4 regions of the Mesobacillus thioparans genome follow, and region 4 is predicted to be linked to each of the others. Evidence: riboswitches for the same ligand, from Rfam matches in the RefSeq annotation. Region 4 holds a riboswitch; each other region holds the start of a gene.
The links. Region 4 has a riboswitch for cyclic di-GMP ahead of ACNAZ4_RS11535 (LPXTG cell wall anchor domain-containing protein). Riboswitches for the same ligand answer to the same signal wherever they lie in the genome.
Positions count from the first base shown of each region.

Region 1: it holds a riboswitch for cyclic di-GMP, as region 4 does, so the genes downstream of both, ACNAZ4_RS08475 (hypothetical protein) here and ACNAZ4_RS11535 (LPXTG cell wall anchor domain-containing protein) in region 4, are expected to answer to the same signal.
Region 2: it holds a riboswitch for cyclic di-GMP, as region 4 does, so the genes downstream of both, ACNAZ4_RS10330 (anti-repressor SinI family protein) here and ACNAZ4_RS11535 (LPXTG cell wall anchor domain-containing protein) in region 4, are expected to answer to the same signal.
Region 3: it holds a riboswitch for cyclic di-GMP, as region 4 does, so the genes downstream of both, ACNAZ4_RS20660 (hypothetical protein) here and ACNAZ4_RS11535 (LPXTG cell wall anchor domain-containing protein) in region 4, are expected to answer to the same signal.

Region 1 is NZ_CBCSFH010000003.1:276,933-284,501, forward strand. It holds gene ACNAZ4_RS08445 (dicarboxylate/amino acid:cation symporter) at 49-1,281, shown strand; gene ACNAZ4_RS08450 (PDR/VanB family oxidoreductase) at 1,331-2,296, opposite strand; gene ACNAZ4_RS08455 (dimethylamine monooxygenase subunit DmmA family protein) at 2,308-2,763, opposite strand; gene ACNAZ4_RS08460 (heme-dependent oxidative N-demethylase family protein) at 2,760-3,710, opposite strand; gene ACNAZ4_RS08465 (helix-turn-helix domain-containing protein) at 3,992-4,330, opposite strand; gene ACNAZ4_RS08470 (ImmA/IrrE family metallo-endopeptidase) at 4,344-5,279, opposite strand; cyclic di-GMP riboswitch class II at 5,624-5,707, shown strand; gene ACNAZ4_RS08475 (hypothetical protein) at 5,738-6,226, shown strand; gene ahpC (alkyl hydroperoxide reductase subunit C) at 6,694-7,257, shown strand; gene ahpF (alkyl hydroperoxide reductase subunit F) at 7,271-7,569, shown strand, end outside.
Region 2 is NZ_CBCSFH010000005.1:66,245-73,813, forward strand. It holds gene ACNAZ4_RS10315 (late competence development ComFB family protein) at 170-445, shown strand; gene treR (trehalose operon repressor) at 550-1,275, opposite strand; gene ACNAZ4_RS10325 (helix-turn-helix domain-containing protein) at 1,546-1,866, shown strand; gene ACNAZ4_RS10330 (anti-repressor SinI family protein) at 1,969-2,097, opposite strand; cyclic di-GMP riboswitch class I at 2,127-2,212, opposite strand; gene ACNAZ4_RS10335 (hypothetical protein) at 2,430-2,645, opposite strand; gene ACNAZ4_RS10340 (helix-turn-helix domain-containing protein) at 2,866-3,207, shown strand; gene ACNAZ4_RS10345 (nitrous oxide reductase accessory protein NosL) at 3,452-4,120, shown strand; gene ACNAZ4_RS10350 (ABC transporter ATP-binding protein) at 4,192-4,923, opposite strand; gene ACNAZ4_RS10355 (ABC transporter permease) at 4,916-5,734, opposite strand; gene ACNAZ4_RS10360 (nitrous oxide reductase accessory protein NosL) at 5,731-6,192, opposite strand; gene nosD (nitrous oxide reductase family maturation protein NosD) at 6,189-7,535, opposite strand.
Region 3 is NZ_CBCSFH010000017.1:3,391-10,959, forward strand. It holds gene ACNAZ4_RS20640 (Gfo/Idh/MocA family oxidoreductase) at 1-174, shown strand, start outside; gene ACNAZ4_RS20645 (lactonase family protein) at 219-1,274, opposite strand; gene nadE (ammonia-dependent NAD(+) synthetase) at 1,495-2,316, shown strand; gene ACNAZ4_RS20655 (hypothetical protein) at 2,357-2,701, opposite strand; cyclic di-GMP riboswitch class I at 2,956-3,040, shown strand; gene ACNAZ4_RS20660 (hypothetical protein) at 3,521-3,745, shown strand; gene ACNAZ4_RS20665 (phosphoribosyl-ATP pyrophosphohydrolase) at 3,981-4,316, shown strand; gene ACNAZ4_RS20670 (DoxX family protein) at 4,366-4,881, opposite strand; gene ACNAZ4_RS20675 (DinB family protein) at 5,131-5,583, shown strand; gene ACNAZ4_RS20680 (HIT family protein) at 5,659-6,054, shown strand; gene ACNAZ4_RS20685 (methionine aminopeptidase) at 6,091-6,303, opposite strand; gene ACNAZ4_RS20690 (Dps family protein) at 6,534-6,953, shown strand; gene ACNAZ4_RS20695 (DoxX family protein) at 7,210-7,569, shown strand, end outside.
Region 4 is NZ_CBCSFH010000006.1:48,527-56,095, forward strand. It holds gene ACNAZ4_RS11525 (glucose-6-phosphate isomerase) at 1-1,093, opposite strand, end outside; gene ACNAZ4_RS11530 (class D sortase) at 1,267-1,974, opposite strand; gene ACNAZ4_RS11535 (LPXTG cell wall anchor domain-containing protein) at 2,040-3,821, opposite strand; cyclic di-GMP riboswitch class I at 3,967-4,057, opposite strand; gene ACNAZ4_RS11540 (iron-containing alcohol dehydrogenase) at 4,316-5,479, opposite strand; gene ACNAZ4_RS11545 (DUF378 domain-containing protein) at 5,683-5,916, shown strand; gene ACNAZ4_RS11550 (ornithine--oxo-acid transaminase) at 5,954-7,147, opposite strand.

The sequences.
Region 1 (7,569 bases), on a different contig from region 4:
ATTTGTATTTTCACTGGGTTAATCTTTATAAAAAAGGCGGTACATAAAGTGAATCTATGGAATTCATACAAAAATTCATCATTTATTTTAAAAATGACGATCGGCTTTGTTCTGGGGATATTGGCTGGTGTTTTGCTGGGAGCGGATGCGGAGGTCTTAAAGCCTTTTGGCACTCTGTTGATCAAGCTGCTTAGTCTGATTGCTACTCCTGTTGTGTTCCTGACGGTTGTGCTGGCGGTCAATCAAATGAACCCTGCGCAACTTGGCAGGACCGGAGGGAAATTGATCCTTTATTATGGAGTGACAACGGCTGCGGCAGTGTTGATTGGTCTGGGTCTTGCGTTATGGATCAATCCTGGGAAGTCGTTGACACTCCCTGCTACAACCGTAGAGAAGCCTGCGACACCGTCCATATCTGATGTCATTTTCAGCATTGTCCCGGATAATTTCTTTTCGGCTTTCACATCGGGGAACTTGATGGCGATTATGTTTCTGGCGATTATCATCGGCTTCACGATTTCAGGAATGAGGTTTTCCGGCGAGGAAAAGGCTCAGCAATACGGTACGCAGCTGCAAACATTCCTTGAAGCAGCAAATGAGCTGTTCTTCAGGATTCTAAAGGGGATCCTTCTTTACGCTCCGATTGGTATTTTTGCGATCAGCGCATCCACTTTTGGCACCCAGGGGTGGGATACATTAACTTCCCTGCTGGAATTTACGGCGGTATTCTATATTGGGATTATCATCCTCTGGGTATTCGTGTACAGCGGGACACTCAAACTGTTCAAGATTCCGGTCAGGAGCTTTTTCGCAAATACGAAGGATGCGTATACAACGGCGTTCTTTACTTCCAGCAGCCTCGCTTCCCTGCCAGTGGCAATCGAGAGTGCGAAAAAGGCTGGAATTTCCGAGAAGATGGTGAATTTCAGTTTGCCACTTGGAGCCGTGTTCAACTCTGATGGCGGTGCACTAAGGATGGGCGCATCGATTGTATTTGCCGCCAATGTCACTGGTGCCAATTTCACACTGATTGATTTCGTCACCATCGTCCTTGTCGGCACACTGCTTTCAATCGGGACAGCCGGCATTCCAGCAGCAGGCCTTGTCACCCTGTCCGTGGTGCTGACGATGTTCGACCTGCCGCTTGAAGTCGTTGCACTGATCGCCGGCGTCGATGCGATCATCGGCATGGCCGGTACTGCATCGAATGTTGTCGGCGACGTCGTCGGCGCAGCAGTAGTCGACCAATCTGAAAAGAAAGCAGAAATGGCTCGGTCATAATAACAACTCCGAAAACCGCATTCTCGACTGGATGCGGTTTTTCTATTCTCTATAAGTCTAATACTAAATGCCCTTCCCCACGGGAAACACAGCATAGCATCGTTTGATTGGTATTCTGTTGTTCTTCCGTCAAAAAGGAATCAAAATGGGTGATTTTCCCCTCTGATACTCTCACTTCGCAAGTCCCACAACCGCCAACCCTGCAGGAATAAGGCAGGTTGATTCCATTTTCACGAATTACATCCAGCAAAGAACGATCCTTTGGGATTTCCAGCTGCTTAGCGCTTTTCTTTAGGGTGACGGTAAATGGCTTGGCCTGTTTATTTACAGGTGGAGCAAATCGCTCGGAATGGATATTGAAAGAAGGATAGCCGTAGGTTTTTGCTGCTTGTGTGAATTCTCCAATCATGTTTTCTGGTCCGCAAAAATAAACATGTGTCCCGATATTGTGATCCAGAAGTGATACGGGAGACAACCTGTTCGGACTTTCATCCTTTGAAAAATAAAAATGGCATTGCTCTGGATATCGTTCTTTCAGCACATCGTAAAAAGCGCATTGTTCCTTTGTTTTCGCTCCATAATGCAGCTCAAATGATTGATTCTTTTCGGATAGCTCAGCCATCATTGATAAAAAAGGCGTAACGCCAATGCCGGCTGCATAAAAAACATGGTGCTTAGCTTGAAAGCTCATTGGAAAATGGTTTTTCGGATAGCTGATTTTAATGACATCCCCTTCGCTGACATTGTGATGCCAGTATACCGAGCCGCCATTCGTAGGCTCTGCCAGGCGTACGGCGATTTCCATGACTCCTGGCTCTGAAAGGTTAAAAACTGAATAATGTCTTTCCATTATGCCTGAAGGATGCGGCAAATAAGTGATTATATGGGAACCGCCGCCAAAGGACGGAAGCTTGACGCCATCCACTGCTTCGAGGGTGAACCTTTTAATGGTTGCTGTCTCTATTTTTATCGATTTCACTCGTACTTCAATTGATGTACCGTGATGCAATCTCATTCCCCTCTCTCTTATTTGATCGTTACATATCCCAAGTAAGCATCCAATCGGCGGGAATAATGATTGGATGCCTCGAGTTCCTGCCCGCATAGCCTGCATTTGACATGCTTGTTGTCCCCGGCTTCATTCTCACTATGACAGTTACAGCATATTAATTTTTTCGGTAAAAAACCCCGTGTCACAATCTGCATTTCATGCTCGGAAAAGCCTGCTTCAAATGCCAGCTCCTTTACCATCATCACAAATTCCGCCGAACCTGATATGTATAGATAGGTCCCCATTTTTTGCGTGTTGAACCAGGTTTTCAGCATGGCTTCCTGCCCCTCTATGAAAATATGAAAATCAAATGGAATTTTTTCAGACAATGACTGCTGTAAAAGGTCAGAAAAAGCCTCGGCCCCCTCTGAATCGACGATAAACAAGATTTTTCTTTTCCGACTTATCTTTTTAAAGCTGCTTACACTCATCTTTTCTTCAGTTCCTCCTCCAAATATTCAAGAACTGCATGTCGGTACAGAGAAATCCCTTTATATTCTGCGATGAATTCAGGAAGTTCTTTGAGGATCGCCGAAAATTGCTTTAGCCATGGGGTATGCTGGATGAACGTTCCAAGCGGCAGCATGTGTGTATGAATAGTAAATAGAATCCCATTACTTTTTGGCAGACGGAAAAGTTTCTGTACCTCAACCCGCAGGTTGGCCAGTTCCCCTGCATTTGCTTTCGTTACTTTTTTTCGAGCCTGACCCCACTCAGCGAATGTTTCAAGCGAGGTATCCAGCCGTTCCCCAGCCATAAGCGACCAGTTTTTCCGCCACCATGGACTGCCTGCCTCGATTCTCATTAAAAACTGAAGGATGCGTTCATCAAGTGATTCCGACTTGAACCCCGGGATTGGCGTATGGATTTCTTTGAACGACATGCCAGCATCAAAATACAGCGACCAATTGGCTGGAAAGCAGAGCTGCCCTGCATCCAGGAATAAATCCCCGTCCCGCTGCATCATTAAAATCAAATCTTCTTGGACATGCCGGCCGACAAAATCCAAGGGCTCAATGTCCATTGTCGCCTGGTCCCCAAAATCGAAGGAATGATTTTCACCTGTTAGATGGTTAGTGAAAATCCAATGATTATCGTTGATTACCAGCTGGTAGTTCTCAGGATAGGAACTGGCCAGCTGGTGCAGGATCAAATCCAGCACCTCCCACTGGGCATCCATTGTATGCGGCATGGAGTGGTAACAGCGTTCTGGGTGATTTGTCAGCAATTCTCTCCTCAGGTTTATTTCCTCTAAATAAGATTCCGTCAATTCAATGGCAATTGGTGGATTTAATGGTATTGCATTGTTAGAGTATCTATATGCATCTCCATCGGCGAATGGATATGGAAAGGCCAGCAAATCCCCGTTGATAGTCATCTTCTCACCACTTTTCAGAATTATTTATATAATTAATACTATACTGAAAATTGAGAATGGATTCGATAACAATATCCTGAAATTATTCACTTTTCATTTTCCCCATAAGTCCATTAGATAAAAATACTGATTTCCGCTGCTGACTTTAAGAGTCTTGATGCTGATCGGGTATGTAAAAGCATGATTGCCTATCCTTTTTGTTTTTTTAGCCAAGGTATTCATGAATGGTAATTTCCAGCCTAAAAAACGCCTAATCTTTTTACGAATTAGCCGCCGTTTCCTTACTTCAACATTTTTGAAAAAATCTCTTTTAACGATCTTCCTTTTTTATAGTAAATCTCATCCCGGACTTTTTCATTTATCGCTTGCCAAAGCATAATTTCCACATCTGTAAGGGGCTCTGAATCCTCCTTTTTCAGAAAGGCAGCAAAATAATCGAGAGGAACTCCATAGAACCGTGAAATATCCGCCATGATTTCAAAAGAAACCGACTTCCTGGCACCTTTTTCAAGCATACTCAAGTACTGCAGCGTAATGCCTGTACCATTCGCTACATCCTCAAGCCGCAAGCCCCTTTCTTTTCTCAATCTCCTTAATTCCTGGCCTAATGGCGTCGTCATAATAACTCTCCCTTTAATCTAAATTCGAAACACGTTTATACGAAATAATATAGTACCAGCTGACAATCGCCTCAAATAAGGTAATGATCATTTCCACGATAATATCGGGCAATTTAAGAACTTTATATGTTTGATGGTGCAGCAATTCATGGACGATTGTCTGAATCTGCTCTGGATAGTCCAACTTTTCATCAATGATAATCATTTTCCTGCCAGGATGGTATATCCCTTTTATTAAACTCAAATCCCTGTACAGTACTTGTATTCCAAATCTCTTTTCAATCCTGGCCGTCAATGAGTCAATATGCATATGGTTAACCGCCATGAACTTTCTGTGCAGGAAACCTATAAAAGTATAGTAGGAAAGAAAGAAAGTCAGAACCAGATTGACATCCAAGTGGTCATAGAACGCAAGAATCGGAAAAATGATCAAGACCTCAAACGTCATTGGGCCGAATCTGTCAATGAACATCTTGCTGGTCATCGCTCCTGTTTCAAGCCAGACGTAAATATATTTAAACACCATACTAAGAGCTAACATTAAAATCAAAGTAAGATAACGTGCCAGGTACATTTTGTCGGTATAGTCATTATAAACTTCATTACACGCGATTATTATGATGATATACATCGACAACAAAGCGATTGTCGACTTCAAACTCCCGCGTTTTTTCGAGAATATAGCAAACAAGCTATCTACTAAAAGATAAATAAAACCGTATACAACTGAAAAACGATCAAAAATAATCAAGGATAACATGACATGGAAAAACGAATAACGAAAACCGGAAAACATCTTGAGATTCATCCTGTCAAAAATCACCATGATGCATAAAAAGAAAACCACATTCCACTCCAGTTCCTGTGGAATTTTGATATGTAAAAAGATTAAAGCCAAAGAAGGAAGAAGGAAAAAAAGATAAAAGACCTTTTGCCTCAAATTCTTCATGATGGACCCCTCCGATCCCGCTTACTGTCTAAACTAACTATACTTTATTACAATCTCCCAGGAAAAGGATATTTTGTATTTTAGACAAATTTTTCTATTTAATAAGGAAACTTGTCTAACGAAATAGGTTTCCATTCCACTGTTGTTTAAAATACAATTAATATTAGAGAATGAATTATTCTCTATTTCCTCCCAATTCTTTTAAGTACTAACTATGTTAGTACTTTTTTTTTACCTTCAGGATAAAAAAATTGTCGATAAAAAATGTTAGTTTTTAACTAAAGTTTAATATAAAATGAAACTATAACGATGGTAATATTTAGTGGCCACTATGATCCTCCATCGTTAATGCGGGAAGCTTTGAAGTACAGTCTTTATTTGGACACTTGGGCTGTATGGAGCTACTAGTGTAACCGGCCCTCTTAGGAATACATAAAATCTAAGAGGAGAGATGGAAAATGAAAAAGGTATTAACAGGATTAGCAGCAGGCGCATTGGCAATGGGGATCTTTGCAAGTTCTTCGTTGGCGGCAGTAACATATGACTCATCAGCAGGTACAGGATTTGTTGGTAAGGGTGATGTTCAGCAGGCTTTGGGTTGGAATAATGCTGAATTGCAGAAACAAGCTAAAAACTTAGTATTTACTTATGAAACAGTAAATACGTATGCGGTAACTGTAACTTGGACTACTGGCGAGGGAACTAGAGGCGAGAAAGTGCACAACGTTACAAATCAAAACACTGTAACTCTTTCATCAGGTGTTACGTACGATCCAAGAAAGTCAAATCAATTTACTGGTTTCAATATCACTGGTATTGATAAGACTGAAAATGGAGAGCTTCAGGTTGGGGATGAATATCCTGGAAACTCTGGCCATATTATCACCAATGTAGAAAAAATCCCTAGCACTGGCACTTTATATGTAAATGGCGTTCCATTACAATAACGTTTAGAACCATGAACTCTTTGTTCATGGTTTTTTTATGCCCTCCTCTATTGGTGTCAATTTCATTCATTGACATAACATTCCCCCTGTAAGCAGCTTCACGAAGTATTTCAGAAAATAAAAATCAGAAAGCCATAGAATCTCTAAATCTTTTATACAAGAGATTTAGTAAGCTTAATAAATAACTCCAATTTCAATCTATAATTGAGAATTATGAATAGGAATTGTCTCTTTTATTAAATTTCCTGCTTATTATTGGCATTTTATTTAAGATACAGTCCATAATAGATATAGACTGAGTTTTTATATCTGCTAAAACAAAGAATCATATCGCTTGACAAAATAATTACCGCTATACGATAATAATTACGGAATTAGAATTATTCTAGTTTACCGAATAGTTAACTGAATTCATTCAGGGAAACTATTTCAAAAATAATTCAACCAATTTAAGGAGGAACTTAATCATGGCATTAATCGGGACTCAAGTTTTACCATTCACAGCAAACGCATTCCACAACGGAGAATTCATCACGGTATCTGAAGAAAACTTCAAAGGCAAGTGGAGCGTAGTTGTATTCTATCCAGCTGATTTCACATTCGTATGCCCTACTGAGCTTGAAGACATGCAAAACGAATATGCTACATTAAGAGAAATGGGAGCAGAAGTATACTCTGTATCAACTGATACACACTTCACTCACAAAGCATGGCACGACCACTCTGAAGCAATCAGCAAAATCGAGTACATCATGATTGGCGACCCTTCACAGAAGGTCTCTCGCAACTTCGATGTATTGAACGAAGAAGATGGTCTTGCAGAGCGCGGAACTTTCATCATCGATCCAGACGGCGTTATCCAGACTGTTGAAATCAACGCAGGCGGAATCGGCCGTGACGCTAGCCAGGTAGTAAGCAAGCTGAAAGCAGCACAATATGTACGCAACAACCCAGGCGAAGTTTGCCCTGCAAAATGGAAAGAAGGCGGAGAAACTCTTAAACCAAGCCTTGATCTTGTAGGAAAGATTTAAGGGGTACACTCCCATGTTATTAGATGCAGAAATCAAAGCACAATTAGCCCAATATCTTCAGATGATGGAGGGCGATGTGCTGCTTAAAGTTAGCGCCGGATCGGATGATGTATCACGAGACATGCTGGCTTTAGTTGATGAATTGGCAACAATGTCATCCCACATTAAAGTGGAGCATGCAGAATTAGAAAGAACACCAAGCTTCAGTGTCAACCGTGCCGGTGAAGACACTGGAGTGACTTTCGCAGGCATTCCTTTAGGACATGAATTCACTTCATTAGTCCTTGCCCTGCTGCAGGTTAGCGGCAGAGC
Region 2 (7,569 bases), on a different contig from region 4:
TTAAATGTTCCCTGTCTGCTGAAGCCAAAACATTGAAATACACTTCCACTTTTTAGTATAAAACAGTGAAAATAGACCTATCTTAAGTCGATGGGAAAAAAATCATTTTTTCTTGCCTGAATTCATCTATAATTTAGTGTAGGACAACCATAGGGAGAGAAGGAGCATCATGAATTTCGGATATACCAATGTAATGGAAGAAGTGGTTTCCACGCTTGTCAATGTGCTGATGATGAGTCCGGATTACCAGACGTTCTGCAATTGCCAGAAGTGCCGGGATGATATCATCGCCATCAGCCTGAACACTCTTCCAAGTCACTATGTCACTACGGAAGATGGCCGCAAGATGGTTTATGAACAGCTTAATACCCAGGAAAACAGGGCCTGGATCAATAAACGGATCATCAGTGCCATCCATCTTGTCGGAAAATACCCTAAGCATTAGACTTATTTTCACGTCTGAGGCAACAAAAGGGTGAAAACAGAGATAATAAAAGCTGCCTGCTGACAGCCCGGTCTTCAGGGCCTGCCATGGGGCAGCTCATTTTTTTATATGTTCTGGGTATCCATTCTTCTTGCGAAATCCACAAACCTGAACTTGTCCGGTCGGTGTCTTGATTCGGTATACTGGAAAAGTGTCGCATCATCGAAATAAATATAGTTTTTCACGATGACAATCGCGTGGAACCCTTCCATATCGAGAAGCTCCTGGTCCTCTGCATTTGGTTCCTCAACCGTGAATTCCTTCTTGGCAAAACTGATTTTTTTCTCCAGTTCCTTTTCAATATACTCAAAAATCGAGTTCTCACATTTATGGCGTGACAGCCCAGGAACATGTCTTTCGACAATAAAATCCTTATCGAGAATCACCCGTTCTTCATCAATATGCCTGACTCTTTTCACCTTCCAGGCCATCTCATCAATTTCCACATTCAATTCCCTGCCGATGTTATTTCCTGCCTGTTCGAGAACAAACTCTTCAACAGTTGTCTTCGCTGTTCCACCCATGTTTTCGGCCAGTTCTTTAAAGCTGATCAGCCCGGAAATCGGGAACTGGTGCCTTTTTAAATCGAGCACCAGCGAGCCTTTGCCGCGGATTTTTTGGATGAAGCCATTTTGCGCAAGAAGGTTCAGGGCTTTGCGGATGGTTTCGCGCGATGTTTGATACATATCGGCAAATTCATTTTCAGAAGGCAAAATCGTTTTCGCGGGATAATGCCCCTCCTGTATTTGTCTGGCGATTTCTTCATAAATCGATAAATACTTTTTCTGCATATCATCACCGTACCTTGTCTGATTGCTACCATTTTACCTTTTTTTAAATCAAAAGAATATAATAGAATGTTCCGTTTGCATACTATAAAAATTTATCGAAAAACTGCCGATAACTATAGTGACTAATTTTTTCCCAACCTTTTTATAAAAAAAACACCACAAAAACCGAAAAGATTGTTTATAATTGTTCTGTAGGGTGTTCTTAATATGGAACTATTTTATCAGATTTGTTATGATATAACTATAAATTGACAAGGTGTGTGGATTACTGTGATTGGTGAACGCGTCAAAAAACTTCGACAAGAAAAAAGAATGTCCCTATCCGAGTTGGCAGAGCAGGCTGGCGTCGCAAAATCCTATCTAAGTTCTTTGGAACGGAATCTGCAAACGAATCCTTCCATTCAGTTTCTTGAAAAGATCGCTGGAGTCCTGAATGTCCCGGTTGATCAATTGATCCATGAACAAGTCGACAAGGAAAATATTGATTCAGACTGGGTCAAACTTGTGAAGGAAGCAATGGATTCAGGGATCAGCAAAGACCAGTTCCGTGAATTCCTCGAGTTTAACAAATGGAGACTCAACAATAAATAATTTCAAGGGACAGCATTCTCGCTGTCCTTTTTTTTCACAAAATAAAAAGCACCTCTGTTACGAGCTGCCCGATTATTTGACGGTTATCTATGTATGAGTGGTTTATTCCTGTCCGTTCCCCAATAAAAACTCCCTGATTTCTTCTTTATTTATGCCCATTTCCAATGCTTCCGTGATCAACTGCATCCATTCTGTATCCAGTTCTTCGAAAATTACCTGTTCTTTAATCAAGTTCTTCCCCCCAAAATACAGTTAGTATTCCAGGCAGTCCGGCCATCCTAGCACTTTATACCTTAGATCCGTGACTTTGCGTCCTGATTTTTCAACCAGTTTGCCTTTATCTGATTCTTTTTTCCTTTAACTTTAATTCCCAATGTCATTGTACCCTGTTCTATATATTTAACATGTAAGAATTTGTCGGTGATCCAATGTAAATATCTTTCTTTTTCTTCCAAACAATTACAAAAAAACTGGTAAATAAGTCATTTTTCTGAAAATTGTAATCATTTCACTTATGCTTTTTGTCGCATTCTATCCTAAATTGTTGAACTCTTTTTATAAATTCACCCCCATAAATCTGAGGCTGGGCCTTTGGGCTGTTGAGTTTGCGAATATACTGCCGTTTTCCAGCGATGCTTGATGACCACTTTTTCAAGGCTGATGGCATTGAAGAACGGGTACCTTGTTAAATCATTTCTGCACACAGGACATAGCCATTCCCCCTGTTCACTGCTGCTATATGAGGGACGATTGCATCGATCGCAGTTTTTTCTGTACATTGCCATTTGCCTCCTTCAAATATTTTGTCCGGTGCTCCACTCGAGTATAGTTCAGAGGAACCATTTTTGAAAAAGTCCATAATAAGGCGAATTTTCTTAAAAAAGAACAAAAATCGTTCTTTTTTAAGAAATAGCTTCGATTATCACACTTTCTTGTGTTTTTTAAAGAATAAATTTGTTCGTTATAATGAATATAGTTGAAACTTAAGGAGATAACCAGATGAAGGTAGGAGAGAAGATTAAAAGATTACGGTTGGAAAGAAATTATTCTATTACCGAGCTTTCCCGAAAAGCTAAGGTTTCTAAGTCCTACCTCAGTTATATCGAGAGAGGCATTCAGGAAAACCCATCGCTCCAGGTGCTGTCACGACTTGCCCACAACCTTGATACATCCGTCGAAGACTTGATGGGGAAGCAAACGAAAAGGGCCGACACTGTTCCCGTTGATGAGGAATGGATCGGACTTGTCGATGAAGCGATAAAAAATGGCATCAGCAAAGAAGACTTTTCATACTACCTTGATTTCATGAAATTCAGGAGCCGTAGTGAAAGAGAAAAATAACGAGTATTATAGAATACCATTCAAGATTGCAATTTATACCTACTATTCCAAAACCAGCATTAAAAGCTGATTCCCCTATGTGTAATCTTATAAAAAATACTAAGACAGCGTGATGGCATGCCTCATGATTACTGTCATAAAATCGTCAAAAAAAATCTGTACATCTCACTTTTCCCCCACGATTTTTTCGCATTTTACTCACAACTCCCTGATAGGATTAAATTCGATCAAAGGAGGAGATTGTATGAAGAAATTACTTGCTGCTATGATGGCAATTTTATTGACGATATTCGTTTCAGCCTGCGGTGATGACTCTGCCAAAAGCGAGCCAAAAGAGGACAAGGATCCCGCAGCGACAGAAATGAATCATGAAGGAGCGGATGCCCATGAACACTCAGAAGGCCCACATGAACCTGGAATCGATGATGTTTGTGCTTTCTGCAATATGAAGGTATACCCTGAAAAAGATCCGATGGGAGTTTTCACGGCACAGGCGAAGACCAAAGACGGTGACTATGTGTTCTTTGATGATAGCGGATGCCTGCTGAATACCCCTAGACGCGATGAAGTGGAATTCGAGGAAAAATGGGTGCGTGACTACCTGACATCAGAATGGATTGACGCGGATGCCGCCATTCCTGTAAAAGCAGATATTAAAACACCGATGAAATATGGTTATGCGTTCTTCAAAGATCAGGAAAGCGCCGAGAAATTCATTGCCGAAAACAGCGATAAAAACGCGATGATTGCTTCATGGGAACAAATTGACCTGATGGCGAATGAAAGATTTATGAAAAAAATGAAGATGAATTCGGACAGCATGAATAAAGGTAGTGAAAATAATATGGAAGACATGAATAAAGATAGCGAACACAATATGGACGACAGCGACAAAGAAGACAGCGGTCATTGATAAGGAATAACAGTTAACGCTTTAATAAGAAAGCCTAAGAAAACTCCCGGCACCAGGTACCGGGAGTTTTCTTATCCATCATAAACGGAACTGGACTGATTGAAAAATACTTTTTCCAGCGGAAGATAACTGCCGTTAGGATTGACGAGCGAGTCGACGGTTTCGCAGATCTTCATCTGCCCTTCTTCCATGAAGGCAGCGCGGTCAGCGAGTTCCTCCACAAGACTGAGAATATGGGTAGTGAAGAAAATCGTCTTTCCCTGTCGCTTCTCTTCCTCGATGATTTCCTTGAATCGGAACACCCAGAGTGGGTCAAGACCATTGGTCGGTTCATCGAGAATCCGTAACGGAACATCCGGAAGCAGTGCCTGCGCCAAGGACAGCCGCTGTTGCATGCCTTTTGAATATTGCTTGATTTGCATATTGCGCACATCATATAAACCAACCTGCTGAAGTACTTCATTCACTCTTACATCCCCAATGCCTCTTAATCTCGCAAAGAATGTCAACACTTCAAGACCCGACAATTGGCGCTGGAACAGCATTTCATCTGGCATGTATGAAATCAGCTTTTTGAATTCATGGCTGCGCGGGTCAATTTCACTCCCGTCCAGCAAAACCTTTCCACTTGTCGGCTTCATGATTCCCGTGAGCATTTTGATCAACGTACTTTTACCCGCACCATTTCCGCCGCAAAGAGCGAAGATTTCCGGCTTATTAATACCAAAGCTGATATCGGTTACCTTTTTCGTCTCACTATAAACCTTAGCAAGAGCATCAATCCTGATCCACTCATCACTCATCTGCAGCACCCCTTTTCATCCTGCGGACAGAAATAATCACCGGCAAAATCATCCAGAGCAAGACAGCAAGAATAACCAGCATTTTGCCCATCATGCCATCCGCCCAGATCGTCAAATCATAAAGTCGCGGCCCAAATACCGATGCACCATCAAGCGAAAGGATCGACTGGACCCGGATCAATTCCACTGGATTCAGGAAGATCGAAACCGTCAGCATCGGCAGCAGCCATTGCTTCAACAAGAACATACTCAAACCCATGATGATGAATTCATAGAACAGGACCAGGAATGCCCAGACAATCAAGCTGAGGCCAAGCGCCTGGAACCGTGATTTGGAAATGGTCCCGATCACCATCGCCAGCGACAGGAAAATTGCCGCAAGCAATAAGGAGTAGAGATAAAATAATATCAGCAGCGACACATTAACGCCTGCCCCTAAAAAGAAAATCACCAGCAATGCCGCACCATATCCAAACGTCAGTACCGACCAGACGGCGACAAACAGCCCTGCATATTTTCCGAGGATGACACTCCATGGAGAAACAGGGTAGGTCAGCAGCAGCATCAGCCCCCGGTCCTCTTTTTCACCCGACAGGAACAGGCTGCCGATTAAAAGTGAAAGCAGGGGAATCAGCAATAAATTGATATTCAGGAGGCTTGCTGTCATCCTGTTGAAACCATCAAATCCTGAGCCACCGGTGTTCCCAAGGAAGGCAACCATGATGGCAAGTGATGAGAACAGAAAGCCAAAGCCGGCCAGCCAGTGGCTTCTCATCAACAGGGTAATCTGCTGCCTGGCAATATGCCTCATTGCTCCCAGCTCCACTCATGTTGTTTTAATAGCTTATAATCTAGCACTTCTCCCTTGCCCTGTTCTTTTACATATTGTTCAGCACTCTCCTTGTCCTTGAAGCTGACCACTCCATTTGCCATTGGTGTCCAGAAATCAGGATGGTACGCATGGAAAGCATTTTCCAGTTGTATCCATTCACCCGTGTCCACATCCCGGACGTATTTTTTGGCGGCCTTTTCTTCCTGAAGATCGGCTTCCTTCCCAAGGAACTCATCCATACAGCCGATATCATCAAACTTATATACTTCCCCATCAGCGGTAACGACTTCGGTGGCATAGTGCTCATGGGCAAGACCCATATTGCAGACTTCGCACACATCGATTTCCGCGTTGATTTCCTCCGGCTCCATCGCATCGTTGCTGCAGCCGGCAGCTGTCACTGAAAGCAGCAGTAATATCCCAAGCGTCTTGATCATCTGAATTTCCTTCCTTTCATAATGACAAATAACGCTATCACCATAAATATGATTCCAATCAGACCGGACCTCCATTGGCCCTTGTCCTGCTTAACAGCAGATGGCAGAATGGCTGCCGGTGCTACCAGCGGACGGGCATCATAAACCTCTGCCGATCCAAAGCTTGGAAATAAAGACTCCGCCTTTGTCCACAACTTTACCGACGGGCTTTCGAAAAAGAATTGCCAGTACGGTTGCTTGCGCAGGATACGGTCGTATAAAGAACCAGCCTTATAGGCCTCTTCGCCAATACCATCGCCCGAAAGGTCAAAACTGCTGTAATCATCCCAGTAGTTCCCCTTCAAGCCATCATCAAGCCTCATGTCTTCTCCCGAAATCTTGGACTGGACCACATTGCCGATAAAATTGTTTTCAGCAAAGAGATTTTTTTTATTTTTTCCGACGAATTCAAGTCCAACTTGATTTGCTGCAATCAGGTTCTTATTAATCGATATATTCTCTCCATTTTCCAATGATAGCCCTGTGCTGTTCCGCAAAATTTCATTGCGCTCAACGAGGATATTCTTCGTTTCATAAATGAGGATGCCAAAGCCACGGAAATGAAAATGATCGGTAACCCTGTTTTCAATGAATTTGATGTCTGAAGAATCCATCACCATGAACCCGGTCACATTCTTTTCGATATGATTCCTTCCCGCTGACACGCCCTTACTGAACATGAAATGCATTCCATATCGGGAATCGCTGACATGGTTCCCTGTCACTTTGATCTGTTCCGTAAAATCGTAGTAAATTCCATCCTGGACAGCGGTGATTTCATTTTCCTTCAGTAAGTGTCCGCCGCCCTTGAACATATGGATCCCGTTTCCACGCTTCGAAAAATGGGATTCATAACTGGATATGCTATTCTTCACAATCTGATTATCCTTGCTGTTGGCGATATAAATTCCATTATGGACATTATTCAAGCTATTGTTCTCGATGATATTTCCATCTGCCTTCTTAATGAAAATCCCGCTGTCCTCCTGTCCGGAACCGCTGTTTTGGATTCTCAGTCCTTTAACGATGACATCAGAAACCAAAACCTCAATGACATTGCCTTTTCCACCGCCATCAATTATTGCTCCATGTTCTCCGATTAAGGCAATTCGCTTATTAATCACGATATTTTCCTTGTACGTGCCCTGGGAGATTGTGAGAGTATCCCCTGCTGCAGCCTGATCAATCGCGTTTTGGATCGAACGGCCTTCCTCCACTTTTAGTTCTTTGGCGCTGGCATCAACAGGCATAAGCCAAAGAAGCAAAAGCATAATCAACCAAAATTGCCCTGGCAGCCTGTTCATACTGCCGCCACCTCCCGAAAAGTTTCTCATTTAA
Region 3 (7,569 bases), on a different contig from region 4:
TCAAGAGAACAGCTTGCAGATAATATGTTTTATGAAGCAGAGGAATTCATTACATTGATTCAGCAAGGAAAGCTGGAGTCGGGGAATAATTCGATTGAAAACTCAAGGATTACGATGGGCATCCTCGATGAAGCCAGATTGCAAATGGGTGTCAGGTTCCCGAGTGACAAATAGAAAAACAGGGCAGGTGCTACTAAGCGCACCTGCCCTGTTTTCTATTAATAATTTAAAAATTTCACGCATACTGGGTCTGGGACTTTCACATCAGACTGAAGCAAAGTCAATCTGCCTGTCTCTGTGTCACGGGAATAAAGTGAAACATTGCTGGAGTTCTGGTTGGCAGCGATCAGGAATTTCTCACTCGGGTCGAGCATGAAATCCCTTGGCCAATTGCCTTCAGTCGAAGTGTGTTCAACAAAGGTGAGCTCGAAGCTTTCTGGATCAGCCTTGAAAACAGCAATACTGTCATGGCCGCGATTGGCTGCGTAAATGTATTTTCCGTCAGAAGAAATATGGATGGCGCTTCCCTGGTTGTTCTCGGTGAAATCTGCAGGCAGGGTGGTGATCGCCTGAAGCTGTTCAAAGCTTCCATCTTCACTATTGTATTTTAAGACAAGCACCTCAGAGCTGAATTCCGTCATCAAATAGGCGATTGTGCTGTTAGGATGGAAAACAAGATGTCTTGGGCCGCTGCCTGGTGCAATATGCAATACACTCTTTTCGATCAGCTGTCCATTGTCCACGGTATAGGTGATCAACTGGTCGATGCCAAGGTCGATCACTGCCGCGTATTTCCCATCAGGAGTGAAGCCGGCATAATGGGTGTGCGCTTTTTCCTGGCGTTCATCCGGTCCTGAACCCTCATGGTGGACGCTTGATAATACATTCTCGATACTGCCGGTTTCAGCGTTCAGCAGATAAGAATCTGCAGACCCTTTATGGTAATTGGCAGATAAAAGCAGGGTATGTTCACGGTTCACGCTCACATGGCAGGGAGATGCACCTGGTGCAAGCTGTGAATCGATGAATGACAGCTTTCCTGAATCGAGGATCGTGAAGCCTGCAACGCCCCCGGAACTGCCTTCCTTTGCGACAGCATAAAGGAAGCGGTTATCATCACTGATTGTCAGGTAAGTAGGGTTTTCCAGCGCAGCCGCTGGTTCTAAGCCGAGGATTTTCCCATTTACAGTATCTAAGGTGAAAGAGTAGATACCCTCGCTGTCACCTTTTGTGTATGTACCGAAATAGCCTTTGAACGTTTCATGAGTTGCCATTAATGAATGCCTCCAATTTAATTCGCAATGATATTATGCTTTATAGTCTAGCAAAAAAATCATGGCGGACAAAATGTTACGTCCACCATGGGAATGGGTAAAATAAACATGAGCATTTTGGGCATTGGGATGTTAGGTTTTCTGACGAAAATCTGGACTTTGAACTTTAGAAGGGATATGCTCTTTTTTGAATAGTTTTACGTGAACTAGGAGGGTTAACATGAGCTTACAAAAGCAGATTATTGAAGATTTGAATGTGCAGCCGCAAATTGATCCTGAGCAGGAAATCAGGAAGAGAATCGATTTTATGAAGCAATATTTGCTTGCGTCCAGGGCGAAGGGTTTCGTACTTGGAATCAGCGGCGGCCAGGATTCCACACTCGCTGGGAGACTTGCGCAAATGGCTGCGGAGGAATTGCGGTCAGAAGGCAATGAGGCCAAATTCGTGGCTGTCAGACTTCCTTATGCGGTGCAAAAAGACGAGGACGATGCCCAGAAGGCGCTGGAATTCATCCAGCCTGACCAAACGATCACTTTCAATATCCAGCCTGCTGTCGACACCTTCAATACCCAGTTCGAGGAAGCGATTGGCGAGAAGATGACGGACTTTAATAAAGGAAACGCAAAGGCAAGGATCAGGATGATCACTCAGTATGCAATTGCGGGGCAGGACGGCTTGCTGGTCATCGGCACAGACCATGCTGCTGAAGCAGTAACCGGATTTTTCACTAAATACGGAGATGGCGGAGCTGACCTGCTTCCTCTTGCCGGTTTGAACAAACGGCAGGGCAGGGAATTGCTCAAAGCCTTGAATGCAGAATCCCGGCTGTACCTGAAAGAGCCTACCGCCGACCTTCTTGACAATAAACCGCTCCAATCGGATGAAACCGAGCTTGGAGTCAGCTATGAAGCAATCGATGACTTTCTTGAAGGAAAGCAAATCGATGAAGCAGCCGCTGCCAAAATCGAAGGCAGATATCTTGCTTCAGAGCATAAACGGCATGTTCCAGCTTCCATGCATGATTCATGGTGGAAAAAATAAGCACAAAAAAGCCTGGCAATCAAAAGCCAGGCTTTCCTTTTTATTCAGTTTGCGCAATAGCGAAATGCGGCGCATCCTCTTTTTCTGTCACTTTGTCGATTTTATCGGTGAACATCTGGAAGACTCGCTTTTTTTCTTCCAACTCCTTGATATATTCTTTCAAATCATTGAATCGCTCTTCAAATGGCTGATGGTACAGCTCGCGGATTTTCCTGTTCAGGTCAGGATTCACAGTTGACTGGACAACCTGTTTCGTGATGTTGAATTTATATGTATACACTTTTAGCTCATTTTTAACTTCTTCATACTCCGCATCAATTTCTTTGAGTATTTCTTCAATTTCTGCTTTCCATTCATCTAGCGACTTCTTAACATGCTGTTCCATAAGGATCCTCCTGCCATTCGCCTGTAATAAAGCTTCTTCCCTCTATTCTAGCAATTGATGTTTACATAGAGATTGCTGTGATATTACATTGTGAAAACAAAGGTCTAATAGAAATCGAAGGGTGGAAGTTCCATCCTGTTATATAAATTCCTATCCCTCCTGCAATCATAAGTTCTAGGTAATAAGACTTATCTTTGTAAGTAATTGGCGAATTTTGTTGAAACAATGGTTCTAAAGTTTTATATTTTAATTAGAACTGAAAAAGGCAAACTTATCGAAAGGTGAGGACGCAAAGCCACGAGTCTAAGGCCTTACAGCTATGATCGTCGGGTTGCCAAAAAAGAACGGATGAGAATAGAGAGTATGGGTGAATGGCTTTGACAGGCCGTTTGCCACACAAAATCCGCCGTCTTTTTGGAGGATTTTTTTGCTGTTCAGGAAATTACAAAAGTATTTTTGTGTGGATAACTACTTATGGGAGTCTTAATCCAGCTCCAGCGCCTAGCCCCTCGAGACGCTTGTCTCGCTGCGGCTCCTAACTCCCCGAGACGCTTCGGTCCTGCCAATGAAGTCAAAGAACGACTTCACTGCCAGGCCCTCCAGCACTTGTCGGGGCTGACCAAGGCGCTTCCGCTTTATATTATTTGTCAGACTTTTCTGCACAATAATGCAAAAAGAGCCAAATTTCACGTTTGCCGATTGTCAGAAAGGATAAATAATACTTAAGTATCTTGACAGGACGAATGAACATAATCCTTTTGGCAGGTTTGTTTTTTGCAAAAAGGGTTTCAAAAAAATGGATGAAAGGTGGAGGAAACGTTGACTGTTTTATTTGGGACGGTAGAATACTTTGAACGGGAAATTGAGTTTCATTTAACAGAGGTTGAAAAAAGGGAAAGGTTCCGGGAAGAAATTCAACAAATTCAAACGATGCTTGAAGAAGAGCTTCGGAATGATTTCATCTGCGACGAGAAGCTAAGAAGAGAATGCCTTGAGAATCTATCGAATGCCTGCAATAAATTAACTGAAGATTATGTAGTTTGAAAACTGCTAATCTATGAAAGTGTAGTTTAAAAACTGCTGATATATAGAGGGCCTGTGGTACTGTCCACAGGCCTTTCCTATTTTTCCGTTATGAGCTATCGAGGGGAAGCATATACCATAAAAAGAATCCAAGAGCCATTCTTTCACTGGATAAGTTGGAGGATTTTACGAAAGGCGTTTGAACAGACGGATTTAAGGTTATGTTTATCTATAAGACAGCTAAAGGGGAATCGCAATGGAAAAGAAAGAATACAATAAACTCGTCAGGGACTTGTTTCCGGAATTGATGAAGAATAAAGGCAAGAAAATCGAATATGAAATTCTGCAAGGCAGTGACTATAGTGAAAAGCTGATGGAAAAATTCAATGAAGAAGTTGAAAAATTTCGGAATGCTGGAACAGACAGGCTGCTGAGTGAAATAGTGGACTTGCTTGAGGTGGTCTATGCGATTGCCGAACATCGGGGAATCACCGAATCGGAAGTTGAGTTCATGCGCCAGCTGAAGAAGACCCGAAGCGGCGGCTTCCGCAAAAAAATCCTGCTCAAATCAGTTGAAGGAAGTTCGAAATGAAAAACAAGCCCTCTGCCAAAAAGTGGCGGAGGGCTTTATCTATACCGTGTTAAGCAGTTTTTTGCGCCGCTTCCGGTTCTCTTTTTAAAACAGTCTTGCGGATGAAAGGTACCACCCAGCGGTCTAGACCGTATTTACCAGCATTGTAGCCAGCGAACAGGAGGATGAATCCGAAGAAGATGTCTGTTGGGTTGTGAGATACAGTGCCGGCAAGGAAGAAGCTGAAGTTCATAACAAGTCCGAAGAACATGGCAGCAGTAGTCAGGCAACCCAGGATCAAACCAAGACCGATCAGGAATTCTCCAAGCGGAACGATGAAGTTGAAAAGGTCGACGTTAGGAATCGCGAAATTATCAAGGAAGTTTACATACCATCCATAAACCATGTGTCCGTCTGGACCTTTCACCGGATTGGCAACAGCATTTTTCAAATATCCAGTAGCGTCAAATCCTTCTCCTGTCAATTTTCCCCATCCTGCAGTCATCCAGTTGTAACCGAGCCATACACGAATCACAGTCAACAGCCCAGCAGCAATATTGTTTTCCCTTAACCATTTCGCTAACATCTAAATCGCTTCCCTTCAAAAATATAATGATTACACTTATAAAATATCAAAGCAATATTTGGAAATCTGTGAATAAAGTGTGAAGACACATATCGTCCATAATGTTTTGAACAAATTTTGACAGTCAGTTTCCTTTTTTGGATAATATACCCTTATAGGTATTTCTGTAATATTCTTTCCTTGCCACATATATTGGGAATATATAGAATAAATATAAAATGAGGACTAGCAGGAAAGGGGAATGGAAAAATGAGCGAGCTATTGTTTAAGCAATTTGAATTAACAAGAGGGAATTTTTTAAAGCATATCGAGGGATTGAATCCTGAACAGGCGAGTTTTCAGCCTGATGGTTTCAACAATAATATCCACTGGCAGATTGGCCATGTATTGACGGTGGCAGAACAATTCATGATGGGTTACCCTAAAAAATCAAGTCATCTCCCTGAGAATTACATAGCGCTATTTGGAAATGGCACACGTCCAGCTGACTGGTCAGGCGATGTTCCTTCACTGGAACTATTGACGGACCAATTGAAAGCCCAGCTGGGAAGAATCAAAGAGGTGCCGGCTTCAATGCTTGACGAGAAACTGAAAAAGCCTTTTCTGGGACTTGAGACGTTTGGTGAACTTGCCAATATGGCCTTGTTCCATGAATCCTACCATCTTGGCCAGATTCATGCGATGAAAAAATTAGTGAAGTAACCATGAAGAATCAGCAGTGTCCGCTATGGTCACTGCCTTTTTAGCGAGGATTTAAATTAGAAATGGAGGCTGCCTATGCAACAGGAGACTTGTCCATATTGCAATGTACATGCTGATGAAGAGCAGCAGATCGTCTTAGAGAATGAAACCTGTTATTTTATCCAAAAGGAATCAGAGCAGCAAATCCTTCAGGGGAGCGGACTGATCATTCCGAAACAGCATAAACAAGATGTATTCGAGCTATCAGATCAGGAATGGAAGGATTCAAGGGAATTATTGATGGCCGCAAGGGAACTGCTTGACAGGCGGTACTCGCCAGATGGCTACAGTGTTGGCTGGAATACAGGCAGAGCTGGTGGACAATCGATTTTCCATGCTCATTTGCATGTCATCCCCCGCTTTAAAGATGAACCATTGGCCGGGAAGGGAATCAGGTACTGGATCAAACAAAAAGAGAATAAGAGAACCTAAGCAAAGAAAATGGCCTCTGCATCTGCAGGGCCATTTTTAAGTCGTGCTCTCATTCCAATCTGTATATAATCCGCTCCCATTGCAGCCAGGACATTCATACGGTGCCGCGTAATAGACAAATTCATTTGCGGAAAAAGCGTAGTAACCCCTGCCATGGCAGTCAGGGCATTTGTTTTGATCCTTCATATTAGCCAGGTGGTTTTCATATCTGGCATTTCTCCATTGATTAAGTGCATTGAATAAACCCAAAATTTTACACCTCCAGTTCTATGCATAGTTTGGAGAAATTCACTTATTTTTATGTATAGTTTATGGAGAAATTTGATTTTTGCCCCTGGTACGAGCACATCTCCATTCTGAAAAATTGACATTACTATGAACATTTTAGCCTTAACAACCACTACTGGATAATCTTGGACTATAATGAACCCGAATATGAAAATTAGGAGGAATTCAAGGTGAAAAATGAACTGACGCAAATGGTCAACCAGCAAATTGCAAACTGGACAGTGCTTTACATCAAGCTCCATAACTATCACTGGTATGTAACAGGACCAGAATTCTTCACGCTGCATGCTAAATTCGAAGAGCTGTATAACGAAGCCGCATTACATATTGATGAACTCGCCGAAAGATTGCTGGCAATGGGGGACAAGCCGGTAGCAACGATGACTGGTGCACTCGAGCTTGCTTCGGTAAAAGAAGCTGCAGGAAACGAGTCACCTTCAGAAATGGTCGCAAGCATTGTTGAAGACTATTCAACCATCATCGATGAATTAAAGCGGGGAATGGAAATCGCTGGGGAAGTAAACGACGAAACAACAAGTGATCTGCTTCTCTCCATTCATTCTGGTTTGGAAAAACATGTTTGGATGCTGAATTCATTTTTAGGCAGATAAGAGAGGGAAGGAAAGGGACGTATGCCGGGGCATACGTCTTTTTTTTATCCTATTCGTTTAGGCCTTTTTAGTATTCAGACCTTCAGCCAGCTATGGGACCAAAAACTTTAAATTGAATAATTACTTTACACAAAAAAAGATTACTTGACGTATACTAATAACTAAAATATAATAACTTACATAAAGTAAGTAACTAACGTAATTGTAACTGCAGTACAGTTTTCGTTACAGGAAATGAAAAAGGAGAATGATACAAATGATAAAGTCGAATGAAGTTGGAGCAACAATTTTAAGAATCGTTTTAGGAGCAACATTCATGATCCATGGCGCAGCCAAGTTCCAGGGTGGAATCGAAAATACGGTAGGTTTTTTTGAAAGTCTTGGTCTGCCAGGTTTTTCGGCATACATTGTAGCTTTAATAGAGTTGGCAGGCGGTATCGCGATGATACTGGGCGTTGGAACAAGGATTGTTTCGATATTGTTTGCGCTTGTTTTGGCCGTAGCGGTTATAAAAGTGAAGCTCGCCGGAGGATTCCTTGGAAACGGACAGATGGCGGGATATGAACTTGACCTTGCGTTAATGGCCATCTCAATTTATCTGGCAATCACAAATAAA
Region 4 (7,569 bases):
CTTTATTATTCACGAAATCAACTGTCTTGCCTGCAAGATAGTTCAAGCCGTCAAGATCGCTTTCAGCTTCTTCTATTGTCAGTTCATGGCGAGGCTTTTCAACCTTGATGATCGTCTCGAACAAATCGCGGCGTCCTTCCTGCACATACTGTCCCATTGAGTGAAGGTCTGTCGAGAAGTTCGCAGATGAAGGATAGATTCCCTTCTGGTCTTTTCCTTCACTTTCGCCGAACAGCTGCTTCCACCATTCAGAGAAGTACTGAAGGGATGGCTCATAGTTGATCAGCATTTCGATTGTTTTACCTTTATTGTAAAGCGCGTTACGAACAGCAGCGTACTGGTACGCAGGGTTTTCTTCAAGCTCGGATTTGCCGAAATCTTCCCTTGCCTGTGCCGCACCTTTCATCATTTCTTCAATATTCGAACCGCTGACAGCGATCGGCAGCAAGCCTACTGCAGTCAGAACAGAATAGCGCCCGCCGACATCATCTGGAATCACGAATGATTCATAGCCTTCTTCGTCTGCAAGAGTCTTCAATGCACCGCGAGCTTTGTCTGTAGTCGCGTAGATGCGCTTGCGTGCTTCTTCCACACCATACTTCTCCTCAAGCATCTTGCGGAAAATGCGGAAAGCAATCGCAGGCTCGGTAGTTGTACCAGACTTTGAAATCACATTGACCGAGAAGTCTTTTCCTTCCAGAAGGTCCATCACATCTGTCATGTAAGTCGAACTGATGTTATTGCCGATAAAAATGACCTGCGGAGTGTTGCGCTTTTCCTTTGGAAGAGCGTTATAGAAGCTGTGCTGCAAAAATTCAAGTGCCGCACGCGCTCCAAGATAAGAGCCGCCAATCCCGACAACAAGCAGGACATCAGAATCGCTCTTGATCTTTTCCGCTGACTTCTGGATGCGGGAAAATTCTTCTTTATCATAGTCTACAGGCAGGTCGATCCAGCCTAAAAAGTCGCTGCCCGCACCTGTTTTCTCATGCAATGAATGATGGGCTACTTTTACAAAATCCCTTAAGTATGTAACTTCGTGTTCACCAAAAAAGCTTAACGCCTTTGAGTAATCAAAACGAACATGTGTCATGTCTGATCCTCCATTATTTTATATTCTCTATCACTTTAACCAAATGAAACTCAATAATCAAGAAACACCCCCAAATGTAAGCGTGCCCAATTGTGAAATTTTAAGTAAACTTTAAAATCGGGCACTCCTGCTGTTTTTGTTTATCCAAAGTAAACAGAAAAGTAACTCCCTCATTATGGAAGCTGCTTGGCTTTAACGATCAATCTGTGCGTTGCCGTATCAATCGGTGTGCAGGTAATGAGCATCAAAGTCTTTTCATCTTTGCTGCCGCTTAATACAGAAACATCTTGAGGTTTTACTACAAGAGTTTCATAAACTTTATATTGGAATGTTCCGTTTTGCCCCCTTACAGTAACAACATCCCCTGCGCCGATTTCATCAAGGCGGTTAAACATTCTTCCATACGATCGGCTTCGGTGGGCAGCGATCGCGCTGTTTCCCGGATTACCAGGAAGGGAAGTTCCATTCAGCAGGCCTGCACCAACATCAAGGTTACCCTGAGAGGCGCCATAGAGAATGGGTAAACGCAAATTGATTTTATCTATTTCAATTACCCCAACCATAGAGGACTTGTTGCGTTCTGACTGTTTCTTTGTTGAGTCACTATCGGTGCCCGGCTGTTCTTCATTGACCGCTTGATTGTTTGTTTGATCTACTTGATCCTCCTCTTTCACTTCGAAAACTTCATTAAGCTCATCCAGACTCTCTTTTGCATCTTCTTTATTAAAAGTGATATCAGCTGCTTCAGCTTCAAATGTTTTTGCTTCCCACTCATTCATTAACTTCTCCTGCTGATAATCTGTATATAAATTTGATATGGAAGGATATAAAAACAGAATCACTCCGGATATTATGAACATTAAGGACAGTACTTTTTTCATTTTGCACACTCCATTTTTAAGATAATAAGTCAAAAGAAAGAGGGGAATCTCTTCCCCCCTATCCTTTAGTTCCTGATGGGCTTTCTCATTCTTAATCCTGTACCTGCTGCCATAAGCAGGAATCCTACAATATAAAACATCATTTTGCTGCTTTCGCCCGTTTTTGGGAGTACTTTTCCGGACCAATTCTGATTATTGTCTCCTCCAGAATTGTTTTGATTATGACCAACTTTCCATGTTTCTTCATCCACGTCAGTATCACGTTCATGATCAACGCCTGTTTCATCATCAACACCCAGGACTGCTTCATCAATCTCCAATTGAATAACCTGATCCTTCAACTCAAAAGAGAGCGAGTTTAGCGCAATAAATTTGGTTGTTCCATCCTCAAACTCAAGTTCAATTCCCTTGATATCTGTAACAGCTAAACCATTGGCAAAGTTTAGTTTCCATAGGTTGTTAATCCGAGTGAGTTGAATTCTCTCTCCACTATCCATTAACAAGGTCAGGTTGACGATTGTTTCAATATCCATCCTAAAGTTGATATAAAGTTCTTTTACAATTTGAATAACTTCCGGAGATTCTCCACCTTGATCGGGGCCTTCGTTGTTATCTCCCGTTCCATCCCCTGGTGTTTCCTTGTTATCCTCCTCTGGTACTGTGCAGTCCTCAATCCAATAATTAATGGATCCTTCTGCTTCTACTCCTACTCTGATGTCTTCAACTTTATAGATTCTTTCAGCTCCTGATTCAAATACAAGCTTAAATTCCGTGATATCATCCTTTACAAATTCGCCTTCATCTTTGAGCTTATAGAGCGGGGATTTCCCTGGATTGGACATTTCTTCCCATTCACCATTTAATTTAACAAAAACACTCTCAACTGGAGCAGTACAGTTTTTTAGATGCAGATGGATTTCGGTGCTTTTATTGCCATTTTCTTCACCATGATCTTTTCCATTACCGTCTCCTGGTTCTTCCGTGCCTTCACCCGGGTTTTCAGTCCCATCTCCTGGGTTCTCTTCTCCATCACCGGGTTCTAAAGTTCCATCCCCAGGTTCTTCAGAATTGTCTTCTTCATCAATAGAACAGCTTTCAAGCCAATAGTTAATCGATCCTTCCGCTTCTGTTCCTACTCTAACTTCATCCATTGAAAAGGTTTGTACAGTCCCTGTCTCAAAAGTAAGCCTGAATGCAGTGATGTCACCCTTTACAAACTCACCGCCATCTTTCAGTTTATAAAGTGGCGAGTTACCTGGGTTGGACATAACATTCCAAACACCATTTAACTCAACCTCTACTTTTTCAACATCTTCTGTACAGTTTTTCAGGTGCAGGTGGATTTCTGTGCTCTTATTGGCATTCACTTTAGTGCCTTCACCAGAATCCTTGTCATCCTTGTCTGAACTATTGGTTTCTTCATTAGTAGATTCAACATTTTTGTCTTGATTTGAACCATCGTTGGCTGCTTGATCCGAAGTATCTTTTTCTTCTTGGTTGGACTCATCAGTTGCTCCTTGATCCGAAGTATCTTTTTCTTCTTGGTTGGACTCATCAGTTGCTGCTTGTTTTGACTCATCATTTTCTTCTTGAGTTGATTCGTCATTCGCTGCCTGGTTTGTGTCACTGTTTTCTTCTTGAGTTGATTCATCATTACCTGCTTCGTTTGTATCACTGTTGTCTTCTGCTTGATTTGCTTCATCGACTTCAATATTAAGATTTACATCTTCATCCTTATCTAGCGACGCACCTTCATTCTCATTTGCGAGTGCTGGTATTGTCAGTGAAAATAACATTAGGAATGCAATTGAGACTGCTGATATTTTTTTCATAATAGTTGTTTTCAATTTCTCGTCCCCTTTTTTGTGTTATTAAAAATTCGCTTAACAAATAGACTGAATATTCAGATATTTAAATTGATAAGTAGCCTCCTTTCCGAGAGAATTCACCAATAAAATTGGACAAAAAAAGCCGCCCGGAATGATTCTTTTCCATGGCGGCTGGACTGTCATAGCTGCAATTTCGCAACCTTAGACTCCTGGCTTTGCGTCCCTGCTTTTCAACAGGTTTGCTATTGGCATGAATGATGTTTTTTGCTTATGTAAAATATTCCTGGGCTTCCTTGTCTTACATTTTAAGAATTACCACAGTTATCTAGCAGCTTAAACATAAAGACCTATAAAATTTATTGGTAAATTTTTCTCCATTTGCATTAATCCACCGTCAAAAGGGATATTTTCAGGATTTATTCGCTTTTTTGCAGAAGAATGAATATGATTTTTGTCCCAATACAAAGACAAAGGACCCAGGATTCATTCCCGGGTCCTTAACTGTTTCAGTTTTACAATGACATACGATAGATTTCGACTACGTCATCTTTGTTCATTTTTGCAAAGTTGCCAAATTCTCCGTTCGCCATTGCTTTATCTGCCATCAAGTCAAGCTTGCTGTCGTCAATGTCATAATCAGCGAGTCGGGACGGTGCTCCGATGCTGTTCCAGAATTCGCGAAGCTTTTCGATTCCTTCCAGTCCAGCCTCTTCGTCCGTCTTGCCTTCTGTGTTCACGCCGAATACTCTGACAGCCATTTTCTTGAATCGCTCTGGCTTTACCTTGAGGTTGTGCTTCATCCAATTCGGGAACAGGATCGCAAGGCCGCCTCCGTGAGGGATATCGTATACAGCAGATACAGCGTGTTCGATATTATGGGTAGCCCAGTCACCGCGGTAGCCCATATTCAGGATGCCATTCAGGGCCATCGTTCCGGCGTAAAGGATTGTTGCACGGTATTCATAGTTCTCCAGGTCATCAAGCAGCTTTGGAGCTGTCTCCATCACTGTCAGAAGCAAAGATTCACACATGCGGTCCTGGAATTCCGTGTTCTCAGTTAAGTGGAAATAGTGCTCGAAAACATGTGACATCATATCAACAATGCCGTAAATCGTCTGGTTCTTCGGCACTGAAAAAGTGTTCACAGGATCAAGAATCGAAAATTTTGGGAATGTTACCGGGCTTCCCCATCCGTACTTTTCATTCGTTTCCCAGTTCGTGATGACAGAACCGGCATTCATTTCTGAGCCTGTAGCTGCCAAAGTGAGCACCGTTCCAAACTGAAGAGCTTCTGAAGCAAAAGCTTTCTTGGTAACCAGGTCCCATGCATCGCCATCATATTTTGCTCCGGCGGCGATTGCCTTCGTGCAGTCGATGACGCTGCCTCCGCCTACTGCCAGAAGGAATTCAATGCCTTCTTCCTTGCAGATTTTTACGCCCTTATGGACAGTCGACAAACGGGGATTCGGTTCCACACCGGAAAGCTCGAATACTTCCGCTCCAGTTTCTTTAAGCGTGCTCATCACAGAATCATAAAGCCCATTGCGCTTAATGCTCCCGCCGCCATAAACCATCAGGACTTTCTTTCCATATTGGGGAACTTCATTTTTTAGTTCCTCTAGCTGGCCTTTGCCAAAAATCAGTTTTGTTGGATTGTAAAATGTAAAGTTGTCCATTTGATTCACCTTCCTCTAGGGCTTATTATGTTCTTTTTCAAAACGCATTGCAAAAAATATACTCTCTTAATGTTCTCTAATGTGCTGAAAAAAGTTACAACCTTTTTTTGTCGGGTAGGTAATAAATAGACGACGGATGAATATTTCATGCCGTGCTGAAACAATCTATAAACGAACAAATTTATTTTAAGGAGGAAATATCCATGAGCGGTATTCAACGTGCAGCACTTGTTCTTACCATAATCGGGGCCATTAACTGGGGCTTAGTCGGATTCTTCCAATTTGATCTTGTGGCAGCAATTTTCGGCGGCCAGGATGCAGCATTGTCAAGAATCGTCTACGGACTAGTAGGGCTTGCTGGCTTAATTAACATTGGACTTCTTTTCGCACCAAGCGAAAGAGAGGAAAGAGCAGCAGAACCGCGCGCTACCCGTTAAAACCAAAAACCCGCCAAACAGGCGGGTTTTTATCATTTTAAGATAAGACTTTCTTGATTCGTTCGATGGCCCAGTCCAGTTCTTCCTGGCTGATGACCAGCGGCGGTGCAAAACGGATGACTGTATCATGCGTTTCCTTGCATAGCAGGCTTTCTTCTTTCAATTCTTCACAATATTTGCGTGCAGGTTCTGTCAGCTCAACCCCGATGAACAGACCGCGGCCGCGGATTTCCTTGATGATTGGGTTGTCGATTTCGCGAAGCTTGCCGACAAAATATTCTCCAAGCTCCAGCGAACGGTCGGCAAGTTTCTCATCAATCAGCACATCAAGAGACGCGATGGAAACAGCACATGCCATCGGATTGCCCCCAAAAGTCGATCCGTGTGAGCCCGGGTTAAAAACACCCAGCACATCATGATCAGCTACAACACAGGAAATCGGAAATACCCCGCCGCCAAGTGCTTTTCCGAGAATATACATGTCAGGCTCGATGTCTTCCCATTCGCATGCGAACATCTTTCCGGACCTTGCCAGGCCAGCCTGGATTTCATCGGCAATAAATAATACATTGTTATCTTTACATACATCAAAAGCTTCCTTCATGAAGCCTTCAGGAGGGATCACGATACCAGCCTCGCCCTGGATCGGTTCAATCAGGAACGCTGCAGTATTTGGTGTGATGGCTTCCTTCAGGGCTTCCAGGTCACCGTATGGTATCAACTTGATTCCTGGCAGCATCGGCCCGAAGCCGCGCTTGTATTCTTCCTCAGAAGATAACGAAACAGCAGTCATCGTCCGGCCATGGAAGTTTCCGATACATGCAATGATTTCAGCCTGGTTCTCTGCAACCCCTTTGACATCATAGGCCCAGCGGCGAGCAGCCTTCACAGCCGTTTCCACTGCCTCAGCACCTGTGTTCATCGGCAAGGCCATTTCTTTGTTCGTCAGCTTGCAAATCTTCTCATACCACGGCCCAAGCTGGTCATTGTGGAATGCCCTTGAAGTGAGCGTCACGCGATCAGCCTGGTCCTTTAGCGCCTGGATGATTTTCGGGTGACGGTGACCCTGGTTGACAGCAGAATAAGCACTAAGCATGTCCATGTATTTATTGCCTTCTGGATCCTCAACCCAAACTCCCTCAGCCTTCGCAATAACGATTGGCAGCGGATGATAGTTATTCGCACCATATTTTTGAGTCTGTTCAATCAGTGAACTCGTTTTTGTAGACATGAACCTTCCTCCGTTCCAATGAAAAAATTGGTTAGACAATCATATTGTAACCTGTAAGCTCTTTCATTTTAACCCCCTAAAAGAGAGAATAGCAGAAAGATTCCTTGATTCTTTTACCAATGAGGGACTTTTCTCCTTTCATGTTGGATTTCTGTCCGTCATGGCACCAATCAGGTATATTGGTGCACCGTTTTCCCAGTTACTGGTGTTCCAGAGCACCAATCGGCTTTATTAATTCACCGTTTCCCAGTTATTGGTGTTTCGGAGCACCAATCGACTTTATTGATGCACTGTTTTACCAGTTATTGGTGTTTCAGAGCACCAATCGGCTTTATTGGTGCACCGTTTTCCCAGTTACTGGTGTTTTAGGGCACCAATCGGCTTTATTGGTGCACCGTTTTACCAATTATTGGTGTTTCATG